4 regions of the Streptomyces sp. NPDC026417 genome follow, and region 2 is predicted to be linked to each of the others. Evidence: riboswitches for the same ligand, from Rfam matches in the RefSeq annotation. Region 2 holds a riboswitch; each other region holds the start of a gene.
What was found. A riboswitch is a leader RNA that binds a small molecule or an ion and turns the genes downstream of it on or off. The one in region 2 is predicted to bind cobalamin.

Region 1: linked by a shared signal. The riboswitch ahead of ACZ4NT_RS23335 (cobalamin biosynthesis protein) and the one ahead of nicT (Nickel transporter NicT) in region 2 are both predicted to bind cobalamin.
Region 3: linked by a shared signal. The riboswitch ahead of ACZ4NT_RS09875 (ribonucleoside-diphosphate reductase subunit alpha) and the one ahead of nicT (Nickel transporter NicT) in region 2 are both predicted to bind cobalamin.
Region 4: linked by a shared signal. The riboswitch ahead of ACZ4NT_RS32960 (CbtB domain-containing protein) and the one ahead of nicT (Nickel transporter NicT) in region 2 are both predicted to bind cobalamin.

What each region holds. Positions count from the first base shown of each region.
Region 1 covers NZ_JBVHPY010000015.1:66,611-71,565, forward strand. The annotation lists gene ACZ4NT_RS23320 (lysozyme) at 1-9, shown strand, start outside; gene ACZ4NT_RS23325 (inorganic phosphate transporter) at 178-1,431, shown strand; gene ACZ4NT_RS23330 (hypothetical protein) at 1,444-1,665, shown strand; cobalamin riboswitch at 1,803-1,944, shown strand; gene ACZ4NT_RS23335 (cobalamin biosynthesis protein) at 2,052-3,008, shown strand; gene ACZ4NT_RS23340 (cobyric acid synthase) at 3,005-4,513, shown strand; gene cobN (cobaltochelatase subunit CobN) at 4,510-4,955, shown strand, end outside.
Region 2 covers NZ_JBVHPY010000013.1:87,669-92,623, forward strand. The annotation lists gene ACZ4NT_RS21245 (cell division protein SepF) at 504-893, opposite strand; gene ACZ4NT_RS21250 (metalloregulator ArsR/SmtB family transcription factor) at 1,028-1,387, opposite strand; cobalamin riboswitch at 1,469-1,707, shown strand; gene nicT (Nickel transporter NicT) at 1,736-2,827, shown strand; gene ACZ4NT_RS21260 (TetR family transcriptional regulator) at 2,929-3,651, shown strand; gene ACZ4NT_RS21265 (Zn-ribbon domain-containing OB-fold protein) at 3,756-4,205, shown strand; gene ACZ4NT_RS21270 (cryptochrome/photolyase family protein) at 4,295-4,955, opposite strand, start outside.
Region 3 covers NZ_JBVHPY010000005.1:67,759-72,713, forward strand. The annotation lists gene ACZ4NT_RS09875 (ribonucleoside-diphosphate reductase subunit alpha) at 1-2,263, opposite strand, end outside; cobalamin riboswitch at 2,392-2,550, opposite strand; gene ACZ4NT_RS09880 (GNAT family N-acetyltransferase) at 2,604-3,116, opposite strand; gene mctP (monocarboxylate uptake permease MctP) at 3,192-4,802, opposite strand; gene ACZ4NT_RS09890 (DUF3311 domain-containing protein) at 4,799-4,955, opposite strand, start outside.
Region 4 covers NZ_JBVHPY010000028.1:27,339-32,293, forward strand. The annotation lists gene ACZ4NT_RS32950 (TetR/AcrR family transcriptional regulator C-terminal domain-containing protein) at 195-734, shown strand; gene ACZ4NT_RS32955 (CbtA family protein) at 821-1,600, opposite strand; gene ACZ4NT_RS32960 (CbtB domain-containing protein) at 1,626-1,847, opposite strand; cobalamin riboswitch at 1,885-2,045, opposite strand; gene ACZ4NT_RS32965 (histidine phosphatase family protein) at 2,171-2,752, shown strand; gene ACZ4NT_RS32970 (four-helix bundle copper-binding protein) at 2,827-3,192, opposite strand; gene ACZ4NT_RS32975 (DUF6479 family protein) at 3,372-3,740, shown strand; gene ACZ4NT_RS32980 (GNAT family N-acetyltransferase) at 4,168-4,671, shown strand.

The DNA of each region.
Region 1 (4,955 bases), on a different contig from region 2:
AGGGGCTAGCGAAGCCCGGGATTCCGCCTCCGTTCCGGCCTCGCGCACGCCACTTCCACACAAGCGGAAGGGCGGCACGCCGATCGGGTCACCGCTCCGCCCGCCCCAGTTCATCTTCCGTTCACCCTGGTTGCCTACCTTCCACTTGCCACTGACGTCCAACAGAAGCCTGGGTAAATGGAACACATCACGCTTCTCCTCGGGATCGTGATCGTTACCGCTCTCGTGTTCGATTTCACGAACGGTTTCCACGACACTGCCAACGCGATGGCGACGACCATCTCGACCGGCGCTCTGAAGCCCAAGACGGCGGTGGCGATGTCCGCCGCGCTGAACCTCGTCGGCGCCTTCCTCTCGGTGGAGGTCGCCAAGACGATCTCCGGCGGCATCATCAACGAAGAGGGCATCCGCACCGAGGTCATATTCGCGGCGCTCGTCGGCGCCATCCTGTGGAATCTGCTGACCTGGCTCCTGGGTCTGCCCTCCAGCTCCTCCCACGCACTCTTCGGCGGCCTCATCGGCGCCGCGGTCATGTCGGCCGGCTGGTCGTCGGTGAACGGCTCGACCGTCGTCACCAAGGTCCTCATCCCCGCGGTCGCCGCGCCGATCGTGGCCGGTCTCGCCGCGATGCTGGCGACCCGCCTGACGTACAAGATCGGCAACCGCGCCGACGAGAAGGCGACGGCCAAGGGCTACCGCGCCGGCCAGATCGCCTCGGCTGGCCTGGTCTCGCTCGCCCACGGCACGAACGACGCGCAGAAGACGATGGGCATCATCACCCTCGCCCTGGTCACCGGCGGCGTGCTCGCGCCGGGTTCCAACCCTCCCACCTGGGTCATCGTGTCGGCCGGCATGGCCATCGCGCTCGGCACCTACCTGGGCGGCTGGCGCATCATCCGCACCATGGGCAAGGGCCTCACCGACCTCGCGCCGCCGCAGGGCTTCGCCGCCCAGACCAGCGCCGCCACGGTCATCCTGGCCTCCTCGCACCTGGGCTTCTCGCTCTCCACCACCCAGTCCTGCTCCGGCGCGGTCATGGGCTCGGGCCTCGGCCGCAAGGGCGGAGTCGTCCGCTGGTCGACCGCGACCCGGATGTTCGTCGCCTGGGGCCTGACCCTGCCGGCCGCCGGCCTCGTCGGCGCCGGCGCCGAGTTCCTCACCCAGCAGGGCACCTGGGGCATCGTCGCGACGGGCGTGCTGCTCGTCGCCGGCGCGGGTGTCATCTGGACGCTCTCCCGCCGCCAGCCGGTCACCATGGACAACGTGAACGAGGCCGACGCCGAGCCCGCGGGCGTCGTGACCACCGCGATCGCCGCGGTCACCCCGCCGCCGGCCGGTCCGGTCGCCACGGCCGACCTCGCTCTGGCGGCCACCATCCCGGCCCCGGACCCCGGCCCCTCCACCGAGCCCACCCGCCCGGCCACGGTCTAAGGAACGAACAGCATGCACATCGACTGGGCAGCCCTCGGCTCCGTCTTCGGAGTCAGCCTCGTGGTCACCGTGGCCCTCGTCGGCCTCTTCACCCTGGGCATCGTCGGCCTCTCCAAGCGCGAGTCGGCAACGGCGCAGGGCGGTTCCGCCGCCCTGGCGGTCACCGGCGCGTACGCCTGCTTCGCCGCCTGCGCAGCGGCGGTGGCGTACGGGATCTACCTGATCGTCGCCTGACGGTCGGACAGAACCGGCAAACACCGAACAACACGGCATCACTTCACGTGGGGTGCGGGACGGATCACCGTCCCGCACCCCACGCGTGTGTGGGCCTTCGCACACTCTCCCTCCGCAGGTCAACAGCAAGTTGACGGCTGTTCTGAGGCCGTGGTGGACTGCCGGAGCCAAGTACGGCGGCAAGGAGAGGAAGCCGGTGCGAATCCGGCGCGGTCCCGCCACTGTGACCGGGGAAGGAAGTCCCCGGGAGCCAGGAACTCTCACCGCCGGTCTCTTCGAACCAGGGCGCGGACACCCTGAGTGAGGACATATCGCCATGCGCGGCTGCCCGTTGCGGGTCCTGTTGGGTACGAGGGTTCTACTTCACTCCACGGCGGGCTGACCCCGTGCGTGCCGATCGCGTCTTCGCGTACGGCGCCGCCGCCGGCCTCCTCGGCGACCTGCTCCTCGGCGACCCCCGCCGCGGGCACCCGGTCGCCGCGTTCGGCCGGGCCGCGGGCGCCGTGGAACGCGTGCTGTGGCGGGACCACCGCGGGTGGGGCGCGCTGCACACCGCCGTCTGCGCGGGCGGTGCCGCCGGACTCGCCGCGCTGGCGAGCCGCCGCGTGCGCTCCTCCCCCACCGCCTCCGTCGCCCTGACCGCCGCGGCCACCTGGGCCGTCGTCGGGGGCACCTCCCTGGGCCGGGAGGCCCGGGCCGTCGGCGGTGCGCTGGCGGCCGGGGACGTCGACGTCGCCCGCGAGCGGCTGCCCCACCTGTGCGGGCGGGACCCGCAGGCGCTGGACGCCGACGGGATCGCCCGGGCCGTGGTCGAGTCCGTCGCCGAGAACACCTCCGACGCCGTCGTGGGCGCCCTCGTCTGGGGCGCCGTCGGCGGCGTGCCCGGCCTCGTCGCGTTCCGGGCCGTGAACACGCTGGACGCCATGGTCGGGCACAAGTCCGCCCGCCACCGCCGCTACGGGTGGGCCTCGGCCCGGCTCGACGACGTCGCGGGCTGGCCGGGGGCCCGGCTGACCGCCGCGCTCGCGGCCGTCGCCGGGGGTGACCCGCGCGGTGCGGTACGGGCCTGGCGCGCCGACGCCGGCCGGCACCCGAGCCCCAACGCCGGTCCCGTGGAGGCCTCGTTCGCGGGGGCTCTGGGGGTCCGGCTGGGCGGCACGCTCTCGTACGGCGGCAGGGTCGAGCACCGGCCCGTGCTGAACGGCGCGGGGCGCGCCGTCCGGGTCCACGACATCGAACGGGCCGTACGGCTGTCGCGACGCGTGAGCGGGCTCGCGCTGGGCGTCTGCGTCGCCGGGCGGCTGCTCATCGGGAAGGCCGGGACAAGGGGGGCCGGGGCATGAGTGGCGGACTGCTGATCGCGGGCACCACCTCCGACGCGGGCAAGAGCGTCGTGACCGCCGGGATCTGCCGGTGGCTGGTGCGCCAGGGTGTGAAGGTCGCGCCGTTCAAGGCGCAGAACATGTCCCTCAATTCGTTCGTCACGCGCGAGGGAGCCGAGATCGGGCGGGCGCAGGCCATGCAGGCGCAGGCGGCCCGCGTCGAGCCGACCGCGCTCATGAACCCGGTGCTGCTCAAGCCCGGCAGCGACCGCAGCAGTCAGGTCGTGCTCATGGGGAAGCCGGTGGGCGAGATGAGTGCGCGCGGCTACCACGGGGGCCGTCAGGAGTCGCTGCTCGGGACCGTGCTGGAGTGCCTGGCCGCATTGCGGGGCACGTATGACGCGGTGATCTGTGAGGGGGCCGGCAGTCCTGCCGAGATCAATCTGCGGCGCACCGACATCGTGAACATGGGCATCGCCAGGAACGCCCGGCTCCCGGTGCTGGTCGTCGGCGACATCGACCGCGGGGGCGTGTTCGCCTCCTTCTTCGGAACGGTGGCCCTGCTGTCGCCCGAGGACCAGGAACTCGTCGCCGGCTTCCTGGTGAACAAGTTCCGCGGCGACGTCTCCCTGCTGGAGCCGGGGCTCGACATGCTGCACGGCCTCACCGGCCGGCCCTCGTACGGCGTCCTGCCCTTCCGGCACGGCCTCGGCATCGACGAGGAGGACGGGCTGCGGGTCTCCCTGCGCGGGACCGTCAGGGAGTCCGCGGTGGCGCCGCCGGTCGGCGAGGACGTCCTGCGGGTGGCCGTGTGCGCCGTCCCGCTGATGTCCAACTTCACGGACGTCGACGCCCTCGCCGCCGAACCGGGGGTCGTCGTGCGGTTCGTGGACCGGGCCGAGGAGCTCGCCGACGCGGACCTGGTCGTCGTACCGGGCACCCGGGGCACGGTGAAGGCCCTGGAGTGGCTGCGGGAGCGGGGGCTGGCGGACGCGATCGCCCGGCGGGCCGCCGAGGGCCGGCCCGTGCTGGGGATCTGCGGCGGTTTCCAGGTGCTCGGGGAGCACATCGAGGACGACGTCGAGTCGCGGGCCGGTCATGTCGACGGGCTCGGACTGCTGCCCGTACGCGTGCGGTTCGCGCGCGAGAAGACCCTGACGCGGCCCGTCGGCGAAGCGCTCGGCGAACCCGTCGAGGGCTACGAGATCCACCACGGCGTCGCCGAGGTCACCGGCGGCGACCCCTTCCTGGACGGCTGCCGGGTCGGCTCCGTCTGGGGCACGCACTGGCACGGCTCCCTGGAGTCGGACGGGTTCCGGCGGGCCTTCCTGCGGGAGGTGGCGGCCGCCGCGGGCCGCCGCTTCGTGCCGGCCGACGACACGTCGTTCGCCACGCTGCGCGAGGAGCAGCTGGACCTGCTCGGCGATCTGATCGAAGAACACGCGGACACGGACGCGCTGTGGCGGCTCATCGAGTCGGGCGCTCCGACAGGACTGCCTTTCATCCCACCGGGAGCACCCGCATGAGCACAGTGTTGTTGTTGTCGACCGCCGACACGGATCTGCTGGCGGCGCGCGCCTCCGGTGCTTCGTACCGGATCGGCAATCCGAACCGGGTCGACGTCGCCGAGGAGCTGCCCGTGCTCGTCGCGGGCGCGGACATCGCCGTCGTACGCCTGCTGGGCGGCAAGCGGGCCTGGGAGGAGGGGCTCGCCGCGCTGCGGGCGTCGGGCATCCCGACCGTGCTGCTCGGCGGGGAGAGCGTGCCCGACGCGGAGTTGATGGCCGAGTCGTCCGTGCCGGCCGGTGTCGTCGCGGAGGCGCTGCGCTATCTCGTCGAGGGCGGCCCGGAGAACCTGACCGAACTCACCCGGTTCCTCTCCGACACCGTGCTGCTCACGGGTGAGGGGTTCGAGGAGCCGCGGAAGACGGCCGAGTACGGCGTGCACGGCGAGCGGGAGCTCACCGA
Region 2 (4,955 bases):
ACGAGGCGTCTCGGCGGCACGCGGCCCGCCAGGAGACACCACCGCGGCCTCCGACCCGACGGACGAAGTCCAGGCGTCAGCCGCCCCGGCGGCAGCCCCTGCGCCACCCGCCCCGACGGACGAGGTCCCCACGCCCTCCCACCCGGCGGAAGAAGTCCCAGCGTCACCTGGAGGGGCCGGACTCGGTTCGGTGGCACGCGACGCGGCCGGGCGGTCCTCGACGGCGCCCGCCGCCGCACGCGGTGCGGGGACCCGCTCCTGGGGACCCGGCACGGGAAGCCGGTCCTGTGGGCTCCGTACGGGGTCGAGGGGCCCGCCCGGGCGTACCCCGGCGTCCGGGCGGGGTCCGGCGGGCGGCAGGGGCGGTAACGGTGGCGCGGTCATATCCGGACGGTAGGACTCCGCAGGCAGGCGAACCGTTCCACCCGCGTGACCTTCCTTCGTTCGGGGGATCACGCCCGTTGATCACGCCGCTCCGATCTCGCCGTCTCCCGGCGCCCGGCTCACAGCCCGGGAACCCCGGCCCCCTCCATCAGCCCCCGCACCTCGGTACCCGGTGGCGTCAGCAGGAAGACGTTCCGGTCGACCCGGTGCATCCCGCTCGCCAGACCGAAGACCACGCCCGTACTGAAGTCCAGTACCCGCTTGGCGACATCGGTCTCCGCGCCGGTCAGGTCGAGCAGCACGGGGATGCCCGCCATCAGCGTCTCGGCGACCTCGCGGGCGTCCGCGAACACGTTGACCCGCAGGACCACGAAGCGGCGCCGCGCCTCGGTCGGGGCCTCGGGTATCGACCGGTGGCCGACGGCTGAGGGCCAGGCGTCCCGGCCGCGCAACGGAACGACCTGGGCGAGCCCTTCCCACTGTTCATCGGTGACGTCGTGGCTGTTCACTGGCCATCCCCGCCCTGGCTCGCCATGGTTGTCTGCACCAGGCAATTCTTACGCATGGTCACCCGTTCGGCCGAACAGCGACACGGTCCGCGACAGCCCTCGTTGCCGCTCCGCGCCCGGACACACCTCCGGAATCAGGCCGTTCCCGCGGTGCAGTGCTCCAGCAGGGCGGCGGCCGGACCGTCGACCAGCCGGTAGCGCACGACACGACCCTGCCGCTCACCGGCGACCACGCCGGCGGTCCGCAGGAGCCTCAACGCCTGTGACACGGCAGGGTCGTTCATGCCGGTGGCCACGGCGAGATCGGAGACGGCGAGGGGGCCGGCCCGGTGCAGTGCCAGCAGCAGGGCGAGCCGACCGGGGTCGGCGAGCAGCGCAAAGCGGTCGGCCCAGGCGCGTACGGCCGCGGGCTCGCCGATGGCGGCGACGGCGTCGCAGACCCGGTGGCCGTCGATGGTGCGCCGGTCGGCGCGGTCGGCGGGGACGAGATGCATGGCGGCATTGTTCCAGTCGACGCCGTGTGATCTTCGATACCTGCGCAACTGTGCAGGCTTGCAGCCGTTCACGGGCGGCACCTAAGGTTGGCGGGCCGTGGTGTTCGGGAAGACCGGTGACAGCCTTTCAGGGGCTCAGTCCGGAGCGGCCCTCGCCACTGTGACCGGGGAGTTCTCGTCCCGTGCCGCCCCAGGGCGGCGCCACTGGCCGGACGGCCGGGAAGGCAGGGGCGGGCGCGTCGACCCTCCACCACGCTCGGCTTCGGCTCGCGCGGGAGGTACCCGCAAGCCAGGAGACCGGCCACGGCATCTCACGAAGTGATCCACGAGGTGCTGGAGCGTGACCGCATGACCCTGCCCACCGGGCCCACCGCCTTCCAGTGGCGGCGCGAGGACACCGTAAGGACCGCCGGACTGCTGGCGGTGATCGCCGCGCTTCACGTGGTCGCGTTCGGGGTGCTGTTCCTGCTCGTGGTGCCGGCTCACTACGAGGTGGGCTCCAAGGCGTTCGGCATCGGGCTGGGCGTCACCGCGTACACCCTGGGCATGCGGCATGCCTTCGACGCCGATCACATAGCGGCCATCGACAACACGACCCGCAAGCTGATGGCCGACGGCAAGAGGCCGGTGTCGGTGGGGTTCTGGTTCGCCCTGGGCCACTCCAGCGTGGTGGTCGTCCTGGCCGCGCTGATCGCCGGCGGCACCCAGCTGGCCGGGCGCATCATGAACGAGGGCTCTCGTACCCACCAGGTGCTCGGTGTCATGGGGACGACGGTCTCGGGCGTGTTCCTCTACCTCATCGCGGCGCTCAACCTCGTGGCACTGACGGGCATTCTGCGCGTCTTCCGGGCGATGCGGGCGGGGACGTACGACGAGAGGGCGCTCGAAGAGCACCTGGATTCCCGGGGGTTCATGAACCGGATCCTCGGCCGCTTCACCAAATCCGTCAGCAGGCCCGGCCAGATGTTCCCGCTGGGCTTCCTCTTCGGTCTCGGCTTCGACACCGCGACCGAGGTCACGCTCATGGTGATGGCGGGCAGCGGTGCGGCGGCGGGGCTGCCCTGGTACGCGATCCTGTGCCTGCCGCTTCTGTTCGCGGCGGGGATGAGCCTGTTCGACACGCTCGACGGCACCTTCATGAACTTCGCCTACCAGTGGGCCTTTTCGAATCCCGTGCGCAAGGTGTTCTACAACCTCACCATCACCGGTCTGTCGATCGCGGTGGCGTTCCTGATCGGCACCATCGAGCTGGTCGGCGTCCTGCACGACAAGCTCGCCCTGCGGGACGGGGTCACGGGCTGGATCGCCGGTCTGGACCTCGGCAACGTGGGATTCGTGATCGTCGGCCTCTTCGTGGTCGTCTGGGCCGCGGCCCTGGCCTACTGGCGGCTGGCCAGGGTCGAGCAGCGGTGGGCGGCCCGCCCCGCGGACGGCGGCTGACGTCACCAGCTGGGGACTCTCCGGCTCCGAGGTATGACACTCAGTCCCCTGATGGTCAGGCACTGAGTGTCATACACGCACGCCGATGCTAGTTTTCCGGCATGAGCGAGACATCCCGCCGAGGCTCGTCGGCCGGGGCGGGCGCCCCCAAACCGCCGATGCGAGACGCCCTGGTCGCGGCCGCGTTCCAGCTGTTCCTGGAGCGCGGGTACGAGCAGACCACGGTCGACGACATCGTGAAGCTGGCCGGGGTGGGGCGCCGTTCGTTCTTCCGGTACTTCCCGTCGAAGGAGGACGTGGTCTTCCCGGACCACGAGCGCTGCCTGGCCGAGATGACCGAGTTCCTGGAGTCCGGTTCCGGCCCGGACGACCCGGTCGAGCGGGTCTGCGAGGCGGCCCGGCTGGTGTTGCGGATGTACGCCGAGAACCCGACGTTCTCCGTGCAGCGCTACCGGCTGACGAAGCAGGTGCCCGGACTGCGGGCGTACGAGCTGTCCGTGGTCTGGCGCTACGAGCGCGCCCTCGCCGACCACCTGCGGGTCGGCCTCGCGGGCCGGCACGACGGCACCCTGCACGCCGACGTGATCGCCGCCGCCGTGGTCGCGGCCCACAACAACGCGCTGCGCTCCTGGCTCCGCGCCGACGGCAAGGGGGACGCCGACGAGCGGGTGGACCGGGCCCTGCGCTACGTGCGCCGCACCTTCGGCTCGGACGGCTCGCCCGGCGGTGCGCAGGACGAGGAGGACGTGGTGATCGTCGTCTCCCGGCGCGGCGTCCCCATGTGGCGGGTGATCCGGGAGATCGAGTCCGCCTGGGCCGATTGAGGGTACGGAGTGCCTTTACGACTGGCACTCAGTGCCATACCCTGTGGCTCGTGCACGGCGATCCGAGCACATCAGATTCCGGCCGAGTGCAGGGAGATGACATCGTGTTCCACCCGGGAATCGGGATCGCGGCGGACGTGCTGGACGCCGACACGCCCGAGAACAACGCCACCGCGCCCGCCGAGACCGGCGCCCCCGCACGGGCCGGTACGCGGGGCGAGGAGCCGCTCGCCTTCCAGCGCTGCCGCTGGTGCGGGACCACCATGTTCCACCGGCTGCTCTGTCCGGTCTGCGCGTCGAGCGACCTGCGCACCGAGCGCAGCCAGGGCATGGGCATCGTGCGCCGCACGACGGTGGTGCGCCGCAACACCCCCGGCGCGCGCAACGTCTCCCTCATCGAGATGGCGGAGGGCTTCACGGTCCGCGGCCGGGTGAAGGGTCCGTTCATCGCGATCCACCCGGGCGGCCGGGTCCGCCTCACCGTCGCCGAGGACCCGGTCCGCGGCGAGCCGGTCTTCGAACTGTGCGACGACCCGTACGGGTTGCGCCACTGACCACGTCGCGACCCGGTCCCCGAGCCCGCGCGGACGTCCCTGGTACCCGCGGCCTCCCGCACCGCTGAGCCGGCCGTCCCGCCGACCGCTCAGTCCCGGCGATCCCGCTCCTGCTCCAGCAGTTCGTCGAGGTCGCGGAGGCGGTCCAGTCCGCGTACCGCCTGCGTCATCCGCGCGTTGTGCTCGAAGCGGTCCCGGTGGCGGTGCAGGAGGTTCCAGTAGCCGGCGGTGAAGGGGCAGGCGTCCTCACCGACCCGCACGGACGGCTTGTACCGGCAGGGGCCGCAGAAGTCGCTCATGCGGTCGATGTACGCCCCGCCGGACGTGTAGGGCTTGGTGGTCATGCGGCCCCCGTCCGCGTACTGGGACATGCCCACCACGTTCGGGACCATCACCCAGTCGTAGCCGTCGACGAAGCTGCGGTGGAACCAGTCGGTGACGGCCCGGGGTTCCCACGCCCGTTGCAGGGCGAAGCTGCCCAGGATCATCAGCCGCGGGATGTGATGCGTCCAGCCGGTCGTCCTGACCTGCTCCAGGACGTGCGACAGGCAGTTGGCCCCGGTGGCGTCCTGCGCGAGGTCCGTGAACCAGTCCGGCAGCCGCTCGTGATGACCCAGGGCGTTGCTCCCGCGGTAGTCGGTGCCGAAGTACCAGTACACCTGCCAGACGAACTCTCGCCAGCCGGCGACCTGCCGGACGAACCCCTCGGCGCTGTTGAGCGGCACCTCGCCCGACCGCCAGCGGGCCTCC
Region 3 (4,955 bases), on a different contig from region 2:
CGATGCGGGTCGCCGGACGGGACCGCAGGTAGTACGTCGTCTTCAGTCCCGACTTCCAGGCGTACGCGTACATCGAGGAGAGCTTGCCGATGGTCGGCGTCTCCAGGAACAGGTTCAGCGACTGGGCCTGGTCCAGGTACGGCGTCCGGGCCGCGGCCATGTCGATGAGGCCGCGCTGCGGCAGCTCCCACGCGGTGCGGTACAGGTCGCGGACGTCCTGCGGCACCCAGGTGAAGCCCTGCACCGAGCCGCCCGACTCGCGCAGCGCCTCCCGGGTCTGCGCGTCCCACACGCCGAGCCGCTTCAGCTCGTCCACCAGGTAGGAATTGACCTGGAGGAACTCGCCCGACAGCGTCTCGCGCTTGAACAGGTTGGAGACCTGCGGCTCGATGCACTCGTAGACGCCCGCGATGGAGGCGATGGTCGCGGTCGGGGCGATGGCGAGGAGCAGGGAATTGCGCATGCCGACGGCCGCGATGCGCTCGCGCAGGGCCGCCCAGCGCTCCGGCCAGGCCGGCTCGGTGTCGTAGTGGTCGGGGTGCAGGACACCGCGGGCCGTGCGGGTCTTCTGCCAGGCGGGGAGCGGGCCGTTGCGCTCGGCGAGGTCCGCGGAGGCCTCGTAGGCGGCCAGCATGATGCGCTCGGCGATCCGGGTGGAGAGCTGCTCGGCCTCCGGGGAGTCGAAGGGCAGCCGCAGCTTGAAGAAGACGTCCTGCAGGCCCATCGCGCCCAGGCCGACCGGGCGCCAGCGGGCGTTGGAGCGGCCCGCCTGCTCGGTCGGGTAGAAGTTGATGTCCACGACCCGGTCGAGGAAGGTCACGGCCGTGCGGACGGTCTCGTCCAGCCGTTCCCAGTCGATGCCCCCGTCGGCCACGAACGCGCCGAGGTTCACCGAGCCGAGGTTGCAGACGGCGGTCTCCCCGTCGTCCGTGACCTCCAGGATCTCCGTGCACAGGTTCGACGAGTGCACGGTGTGGCCCGGCTCCGCCGTCTGGTTGGCGGTGCGGTTGGCGGCGTCCTTGAAGGTCATCCAGCCGTTGCCGGTCTGCGCCAAGGTGCGCATCATCCGGCCGTACAGGTCGCGCGCCGGGATCGTCTTCCTCGCGAGGCCGGCCTCCTCGGCCCTGCGGTACGCGGCGTCGAACTCCTCGCCCCACAGGTCGACCAGCTCGGGCACGTCCGCCGGCGAGAACAGCGACCACGTACCGCCCGCGTCGACCCGCCGCATGAACTCGTCCGGGATCCAGTGCGCGAGGTTCAGGTTGTGCGTACGGCGGGCGTCCTCACCGGTGTTGTCGCGCAGCTCCAGGAACTCCTCGATGTCGGAGTGCCAGGTCTCCAGGTAGACCGCCGCGGCGCCCTTGCGCCGGCCGCCCTGGTTCACGGCGGCGACGGAGGCGTCCAGCGTCTTGAGGAACGGGACGATGCCGTTGGAGTGCCCGTTCGTGCCCCGGATCAGCGAACCGCGGGAGCGGATGCGGGAGTAGGAGAGGCCGATGCCGCCGGCGTGCTTGGAGAGGCGGGCCACCTGGTGGTAGCGGTCGTAGATCGAGTCCAGCTCGTCCAGCGGGGAGTCGAGGAGGTAGCAGGACGACATCTGCGGGTGGCGGGTGCCGGAGTTGAAGAGCGTGGGGGAGGAGGGCAGGTAGTCGAGCCGGCTCATCAGCCCGTAGAGCGCGGCCACTTCGTCGACGGCGCGGGAGGTGTCGTCCTCGGCGAGACCGGAGGCGACGCGCAGCATGAAGTGCTGGGGGGTCTCGATCACGCGCCGGGTGATCGGGTGCCGCAGCAGGTAGCGGCTGTGCAGCGTGCGCAGGCCGAAGTAGCCGAAGCGGTCGTCGCCCGCGACGTCGACGAGCGCGTCGAGGCGCGGTGCGTGCAGGCGGACGAACTCGGCGGTGCGGTCCGCGATCAGCCCCTCCCGGTGCCCGACGGCGACCGATCCCGAGAAGGACGTGACGCCCTGGGAGGCGGCCTCGGCGGCGATGGCGAGCGTCAGCAGCCGGGCGGCCAGCCGTGAGTAGGCGGGGTCCTCGGAGATGAGCCCGGCCGCGGCCTCCGTGGCCAGCTCGCGCAGCTCCGCCTCGTCCGCGTGCGCGGACCGGCCCCGCAGCGCGGCGGCGGCTACCCGGCCGGGGTCGGCGTCGGGGAGGTCCGCGGTGAGGTCGGTCAGGGTCCGCAGCAACGCGGCACCGGGACCGTCCGGCTCCGCCTGAGTGGCGGACGGTGTCGCTGCTGCCGGATCGGCTGGCGCGATGGTCACGTGGGGCTCTCCCTCGCTCGGCACGGGGCCTTCGGGAGGGCAGCGGGGCACACGTCACCCCGCACGGGCACGCGTGCGTCCACCGGCCCACTCCACGAGGCCCGGACGTCTGGGCACCCGGACCGGACGGACCGGGCGCACTGTCGGCAGGTCCTCGGACTGACCGTGTGCGGGGTCGCGCACAGGTACACCGTTGCGGGACAGTTCCGGATTCGCACCGGATTCCCCTGCGGCGACAGCGAGCATGAGCATACATCTTGTGCCGGGCCGCCGACGCACCCCCACATGTTGTGTCGTGTCGGCTTCGGAGGGTGTCAGCCGGTGCCCGGAACAGCAGCTGTCAGAGCGTCAGTTCGTAAGTCAGCAGCAGGATGTCGTCGAGTTCCGGGACCGGGTTCCAGTCGCGTGCGGGGGCCCGGGTGAAGCCGAGCCGTTCGTAGATGCGGTGCGCGGCGTGCATGGTGCGCTGGGTGGAGAGCACGACGCCGACGCACCCCTCGGTGGCCCGCGCCCGGTCGACGCAGGCGCGCACCAGGGCCTCGCCCGCCCCTCGTCCGCGCGCCTCGCGGGCGACGGCGAGCATCCGGATCTCGGCCTCGCCGGGGCGCGCGAGTTCGGCGAGGGCGCTGTCGGCCGACGGCACGTGGGTCACGCCGCCGAGCACCCGGCCGTCCCGGTCCGCGGCGACCAGGACCTCGGCCGCGGCGGCGCGCCGCGCGACGTCCCGCAGGTGCACCAGATAGCCGTCGCTCGCCCCGAAGTCGAGCAGGCCGTCGCCGAGATAGGCCTGCGCGGTGATCTCCCCGAGCGTCTCGTACTCCTCGGGCCGGGCCTTCCTGATGAGGATGTCCATGCGGGCGAGTCTGCCGGACGGGCACGACGAAGGGCCGCCGGATTTCCCGGCGGCCCTCCGTCGTACGCGACTCGGTCAGGGGGTGGCACCCGCCGTGGCCGGCGGCAGTTCCACCTGGACACCCGGGTCACCGGCGTCCGCCGTGTAGTCCTGCGGCGAGGTCTCGTCCACGCCGTCGGGGGCCTTGACGGCCCGCAGCACGAAGGTGAGCACGACCGTCACGACGACGTTCAGCACGAAGGCCGTCAGACCGATGTAGCCGATCTCCCCGATGCCGGGGATCTCCTTCGAGCTGCCGCCGAAGTGCGCCTGGGTCGGGGAGGCGACCCCGTACGCGGCGAGGGTGCCGTACACCATGCCGACCGCCCAGCCCGCGAGCAGCGCCCAGCGGTGGAACCAGCGGGTGAACAGACCGCCGACCAGCGCCGGGAACGTCTGCAGGATCCAGATGCCGCCCAGCAGCTGGAAGTTGATGGCGACGGTCTTGTCCATGGTGAGGACGAAGGCCAGCGCCCCCACCTTCACCAGCAGCGAGACCAGTTTGGAGACACGCGTCTCCTCCTTGGGGGTCGCGTCCGGCTTGATGAAGTCCTTGTAGATGTTGCGGGTGAACAGGTTCGCCGCGGCGATCGACATGATCGCCGCCGGCACCAGCGCGCCGATGCCGATGGCCGCGAAGGCCACGCCCGCGAACCAGTCGGGGAACATCGTCTCGAACAGCTGCGGGATCGCCAGCTGCCCGTTCTGCACCTTCACCCCGGCCGCGATCGCCATGAACCCGAGCAGGGCGAGCAGGCCCAGCATCAGGGAGTACAGCGGCAGGATCGTGGTGTTGCGCCGGATCACCTCGCGGCTGCGGCTGGACAGCGTCGCCGTGATCGAGTGCGGGTACATGAACAGCGCGAGCGCCGAACCGAGCGCGAGCGTGGCGTACGTCCACTGTCCGGCCTCGGCGGGCACGACCCCGCCCGCTCCGGCGGCGGTGTACTTGTCGCCGGCCGCCTTGAAGATCTCGTCGAACCCGCCGAGCTTGATCGGGATGTAGATGATGGCCACCGCGATCACGATGTAGATCAGGGTGTCCTTCACGAACGCGATCAGGGCGGGCGCCCGCAGACCCGAGGAGTACGTGTAGGCGGCCAGCACGCCGAAGGCGATCAGCAGCGGCAGGTCCTTCACGAACCAGTTGGTGTTCTCGCCGCCGCCGACGCCCATCACGTCCAGCACCGCCTGGATGCCCACGAGCTGGAGCGCGATGTACGGCATCGTGGCGAGGATGCCGGTCACGGCCACCGCCAGGGACAGGCCCTTGGAGCCGAAGCGTCCGCGCACGAAGTCCGAGGTCGTCACATAGCCGTGCTTGTGCGAGACCGACCACAGCCGCGGCAGGAACGTGAAGATCAGCGGGTAGACGAGGATGGTGTACGGCACGGCGAAGAAGCCGGCCGCGCCCGCCGCGTAGATCGCCGCGGGTACGGCCACGAAGGTGTACGCCGTGTAGAGGTCGCCGCCGAGCAGGAACCAGGTCACCCAGGTGCCGAACGACCGGCCGCCCAGGCCCCATTCGTCGAGGCTGTGCTCGTTGTCGGCCTTGCGCCAGCGCGCGGCCAGGAACCCCATGACCGTGACGGCCAGGAAGAAGAAGATGAAGACGCCCAGGGCGACTCCGTTCACGCCGTCCTTCACTTCGACGCACCCCCGTCCTGCGTCGTACGGGCGCGCTGGTCACGCCGCCAGAGCTGGTACGCGGTCATCGTGAGCAGCGTGGAGACGACCACCCAGAGCATCTGGTACCAGTAGAAGAAGGGGATCCCGATGAAGGTCGGGTCCGTCTTCGCG
Region 4 (4,955 bases), on a different contig from region 2:
CTCCCGCCGTCGTCCGGCACATGTTCCGGACGACGCGCTGGACGTAGCATGCGGGGAGACCCCGAAACCGGCTCGCCCGCCGGTTTTACCCAACGTGGACGAAACGGCCCCACCACCAACCTGGACCGACGCCCCTCATGAAGACCGACAAGCACGACGCGGGAGGCGGGCGGCAGACCCCTCCCCTCAGACCGGTGCTGAATCGTGCCTGCATCGCCGCGGCGGCGCTGGCACTGATCGACGTCAACGGACTGCGCGCCTTCTCGATGCGCAAGCTCGGAGCGGGTCTCGGCGTGGACCCGATGGCGGCGTACCGCTATTTCAAGGACCAGGAAGCGCTCTTCGACGGTGTCGCCGAACTCCTCCTCGGCGAGGTCGACTTCGAGTCGCTGCCCTGGGACGGCTCCTGGCGGGCGGTGGCCGGCCAGTACTGCCGGCGGCTGCGCAGCGCGCTGCTGGGCCACCCGCACGCCGTCGCCGTGTTCGCGACGCATCCGGTGCGCTCACGGGCGGCGACGGATGCCTGCGCACGCCTCACCGGTCATCTCGCCGCGGCGGGCTTCGGCACCGTCCAGGGCGGCCGGATCACCCACAGCCTGCGCGAGTTCACCGTCGGACACGCCCTGAGCGTCGCGGCGATGCCCCGGGGCGGGGAGGCGGCCGGCGACGATCCCTCGGAGCGGTTCGAGACGGGGCTCACCGCGATGCTGGACGGATTCGAGCGACTGCTCTGACGAGGAGCGCCGCCTCGCGCAACGGGCCGTCCGCAGACGGGAGGGCGGGTCCCGGTCGACCGGGACCCGCCCTGTTCTCCGCACGCTCAGGGAGCCACGGGAGCCGCCGGAACGGCCGCCGCCTTGTCCTCCGTGCCCTGCGCGGTGGCCTTCGCGGGCGCCAACAGGCGCTCGGCCAACACGCCGAAGACGAGCCCGAAGGTGGTCCACAACGCCAGCTGGATCGTCAGTGCCGCCAGACGGAACTGCCACAGCAGGGTGCCCGAGAAGTCCTTCGGCACCTCGTCGACCGCCGGGAGGAACGCGTAGGCGAGGCCCACGAGAAGGACGAAGAAGGCACCGGCGGCCAGCGTGGCGTTCCAGTTGCCCAGCCGCGGCGCGAGGCGCTTGCCGAGGATCACGGTCGCGACGGCCAGCAGCACGCTGAGCACCATCATCAGGAAGTAGAGCGTCGTGCGTGTGCCGATGGTGTCGGCGTCACCGACGGACGGCGGATTGGCCGGGTACTTGAGGAACGGCACGACGTACACCGCGAGCAGACCCGCCGTCGACAGCAGCAGCGCACTCGCGCGCGGCCCGAACCGGCCGATGCGTCCGAGGGCGAAGCAGTAGGCGAGGGCCGCGATGCCGCCGAAGGCGATGCCGTACACGAGCACACCGGTGGCCAGGCCTCCGGTGGACTGCATCGTGCGGGTCACCACCTCCACGCCGTGTTCGTGGTGGTGCGCGTGCGACTCCTCGTAGGCGATGGCGGCGTCCACCCGGGACTCACCGAGGAAGTACGCCACGACCAGGGCGAGCAGGCCGGCGGCGAGACCCGCCAGCATGCCGCGCACCAGGAGATTTCTGACTGTTGCTGAGTTCATCGACTCGTACGCTTCCTTGTCGCCGTCAGTGGCAGGGGAAGCCGAGCAGGTGGCGGGCGTCGTGCACCCATTCGTGAACGTTCTCGCCGGAGACGAGGGCGGTGGCGCCCTGTTCGGCACCGACGAAGTAGAGCAGGACCAGCATCAGGATGCCGAAGAAGACCGCCCAGGGAGCGATCGCGCCGATCGGCAGCTTCGCGGGAACGGCGGTGGGGGTGACGCTCGGCTGAGCGACGGACTGCGCCATGTGGCAGGACCTCCTGGGGAACTCGCGTCCCATCGTGGTGGTGCACAGGACGACGGCTGCGGGTCTGACTTGCCCGGCCTCCACCGCCCCTGGAGGGAGCGGCTGTTGCCGGGCTTACAGTGGCGCGACCGTGCCGGACTCTCACCGGGCTTCCGCCGTACCGTCGTCAATATCGTCGAGACCGTACCGCGAAGCGGAGGTCCGGCCAAGGGCGCACGGGAGGCGCCGCGTGCGCCCCACGTGCCGGGTTTACCGTCAACTCACTTCCCACATACGGGTTTTGAGGCCGGGTACGGACGCAATCGACTCATGAAAGCAGGTTCATGACCACGCGAGTGACCTTGATCTCAGCCGCGTCGAGCACCGCGCTGCGCGAGGCCCGTTTCGACGACGGCTGCTCCCTCGACGCCGGTGGGCTGCGGCTCGCGAGGGCCGCCGCGGGCACGCTCCCGGCGGTGCGCGAACCGTGGGTCTCCCCCAGCGTGCGCTGCCGGGAGACCGCCGCCGCGCTCGGGCTGGACGCCGTCGAGGTGACGGAACTGGCCGGTCTCGACGTGGGACGGTGGCGCGGCGCGACCTTGGACGAGGTGGGCGGGCGGGAGCCGGAGGCGGTCGTGCGGTGGCTGGCGGACCCGGAGTGCGCTCCGCACGGCGGGGAATCGGTCCGTGAGTTCTGCGACCGGGTCGCCCGCGGGCTGGCCACGGCCGGCCGCACCGGGGGGCGCGTGGTCGCCGTCGTGGAGCCGGAGGTCGTGCGGGCGGCGCTGGTGAGGGCTCTCGGAGCACCCGAGGCGGCGTTCTGGCGGGTCGACGTGCCGCCGCTGACCGCCACGGAACTCAGCGGCCGCTCGGACCGCTGGAACGTCCGGCCCGGGCGCCCGCTGCCCGGTGCTGATCCCGGCTGAGCAGGCGCGCCGCCGGTCCGCACCTCGCCGTCGCAGGCGGCGCCGGTGGCGACGGTCCCCGGACCGCGGGCGTGTCAGCGCAGGGTGGCCATGAAGTCCATGCACGCCTGGGCGCACTCGCGGCAGGCCTTCGCGCTGTCCTCCGCGCCGGGGTGGTCGTCGAAGACGTCGGCGGACTCCAGACAGACGTCCCGGCACCAGGCGAGCTGGACGCGCATGCCCGCTTCGTCCATGCCGTTCTGCTCGGAGAGCATCCGGCACGTCGCGTCGCACACCTCCGCGCACATGATGCCCTTGCGGCGTACGAGTTCCTGCTCTCTCGGCCCGTCCGGATCCGTGAGGCTCGCGCGCAGCGCGCACGTCCGCGCACACTCCGTACACGCCTGGGCGCACGTGAACCGGTCCTCAAGGAACCGGAAGAGCTCCTGCTCGGATGTCATTGAGGTCACACGGTCCGGGTTGCCGCGCCGGCCCCGGTCAAACCCGGCGCCCGCCGCCCGTGCGGAACCCGGTGTCCGCGGAAGCCGCGGGTGCGGAGTGCGGCGCTCCCGGAGGGCCCGGTTCGTGTGTGGCCCGAGGGGTACTCGCGCGCCAGGAACACTCAAGGGACGGATGCGCCATGAGCACACTTGGATACGACGTGGCGGCGAATCACGGTCTCGTGGCCGGCTTCGCACCGGTGGTGATCGGTCTGGTCGTCGTGGCTCTGCTGGGCGGCGCCATGTGGATGGGCAGCCGGGTGCGCCGCGAGGAGCCCCCGCGGCCGCGGGCCGACGAGCAGCCGAAGCTCCCCGAGGGCGGGCCGGTGTTCGAGGTGACCGAGAACCGCGAACCCGACGAGGTGCCTCGCAGCGACGAGCGCCTGACCCCGTACCAACTGGCGGCGCACGGCAACATCGCGTCCAAGCCGAGCCAGGACCGGACTCGGCAGCGGTGGAGTCACGGCTCCAGCGGCTCCTTCGGCGGCGGCGGCTCGGGCTCCCACTAGGAGCCGCCCCACCCGGCCGGCCCCGGCGGGCCTCCCGGCCCGTGACCGGGCCTGCCGCCGCCGCACGCGGCCCGCAGCAGACCCGCCGGCGTCGTCGCGACGGCCGGCTGCGGGCGTACCCGGGACGCCGCCGCGGCGCGCTCCGGGCGCGGTCACGCCGCCGTGCGCCGTCCGCACCGGGATCGTGGCGCGGGCGGGTGCGTTCGGCATGCGGGCGCGTGCCGCCGACGGGGGTCGGTGGCGGGCCCGCGGTCGGCCGAACCGGCAGGCAGGTCCACCCGCGCCCGTCACGAAGGCGCCTTCACGAACGCACTGTTTCCGTTCTGCGAACAACGGGCCGTCGGGGAGGACACGCGTCCTCGGCCGGGGTGACCATGCAGGGGCACGGGCGCACGCACCCCGCGCCCTCCTCCCCGCAAGGAAGCACATGAGCCTGCCGTCCGCGACCCTCCAGTGGAGATCCGTCAGCTGGGACGCCGCCGCGGCGGTCCGGCTGCGGGAGCTGATGTCCGCCGAACTGGCCCCCCGCTACGCCCCTGTCGAGCACCGTCGGGTCCGCGCCCCCCAGCCGTCGGCGGACGAGATCGTCGTCACCTGGGTCGCCTACGCGGACGGCGTCCCCGTGGCGACCGCCTCACTCCGCAGACTCCCGGACCGGCACGAGGTCAAGCGGCTTTTCGTCCACGGCGAGCACCGCCGCCGGGGCCTCGCCGGAGCGGCGCTGCGCGCGGTGGAGTCGACGGCCCTCGGGCTCGGCATCGAGCGGCTGTGGCTCCAGACGGGCGCGCTCCAGCCGGAGGCCCGGGCGCTCTACGTACGGGAGGGATGGGAGCGGGTCCGGCCCTACCCGCCGTACGACCGCAACCCGTTGAGCGTCTGCTTCAGCAAGGCGCTCGTCCCGGTCCCCGGCGCTCCGGCCGATGTCGTCTGAACACGCGGGGGCGTCCGCGACAACCACGTCCCGCCCCGCCGCCGGACGGGAGCCGGCCGGCCGGGGCCCCCTCCCCCGCCGCGCGACCGTGCTCGTGACCCGTCGCCATGTCGACCACATGCGTGCCACCACCACCGCCTGTACCGGCGCGAGCTGACCGTCCGCTCCGGCACCGGGACGGTCCCGGACTCCGTCCGCACCCGTGCCGCCCTTCATCTCGGCGGGCCCGGCACGCATCCGTGCCCGCCCCGCACCCGTACACGCCGCGCCCTTCCACGCCGCAC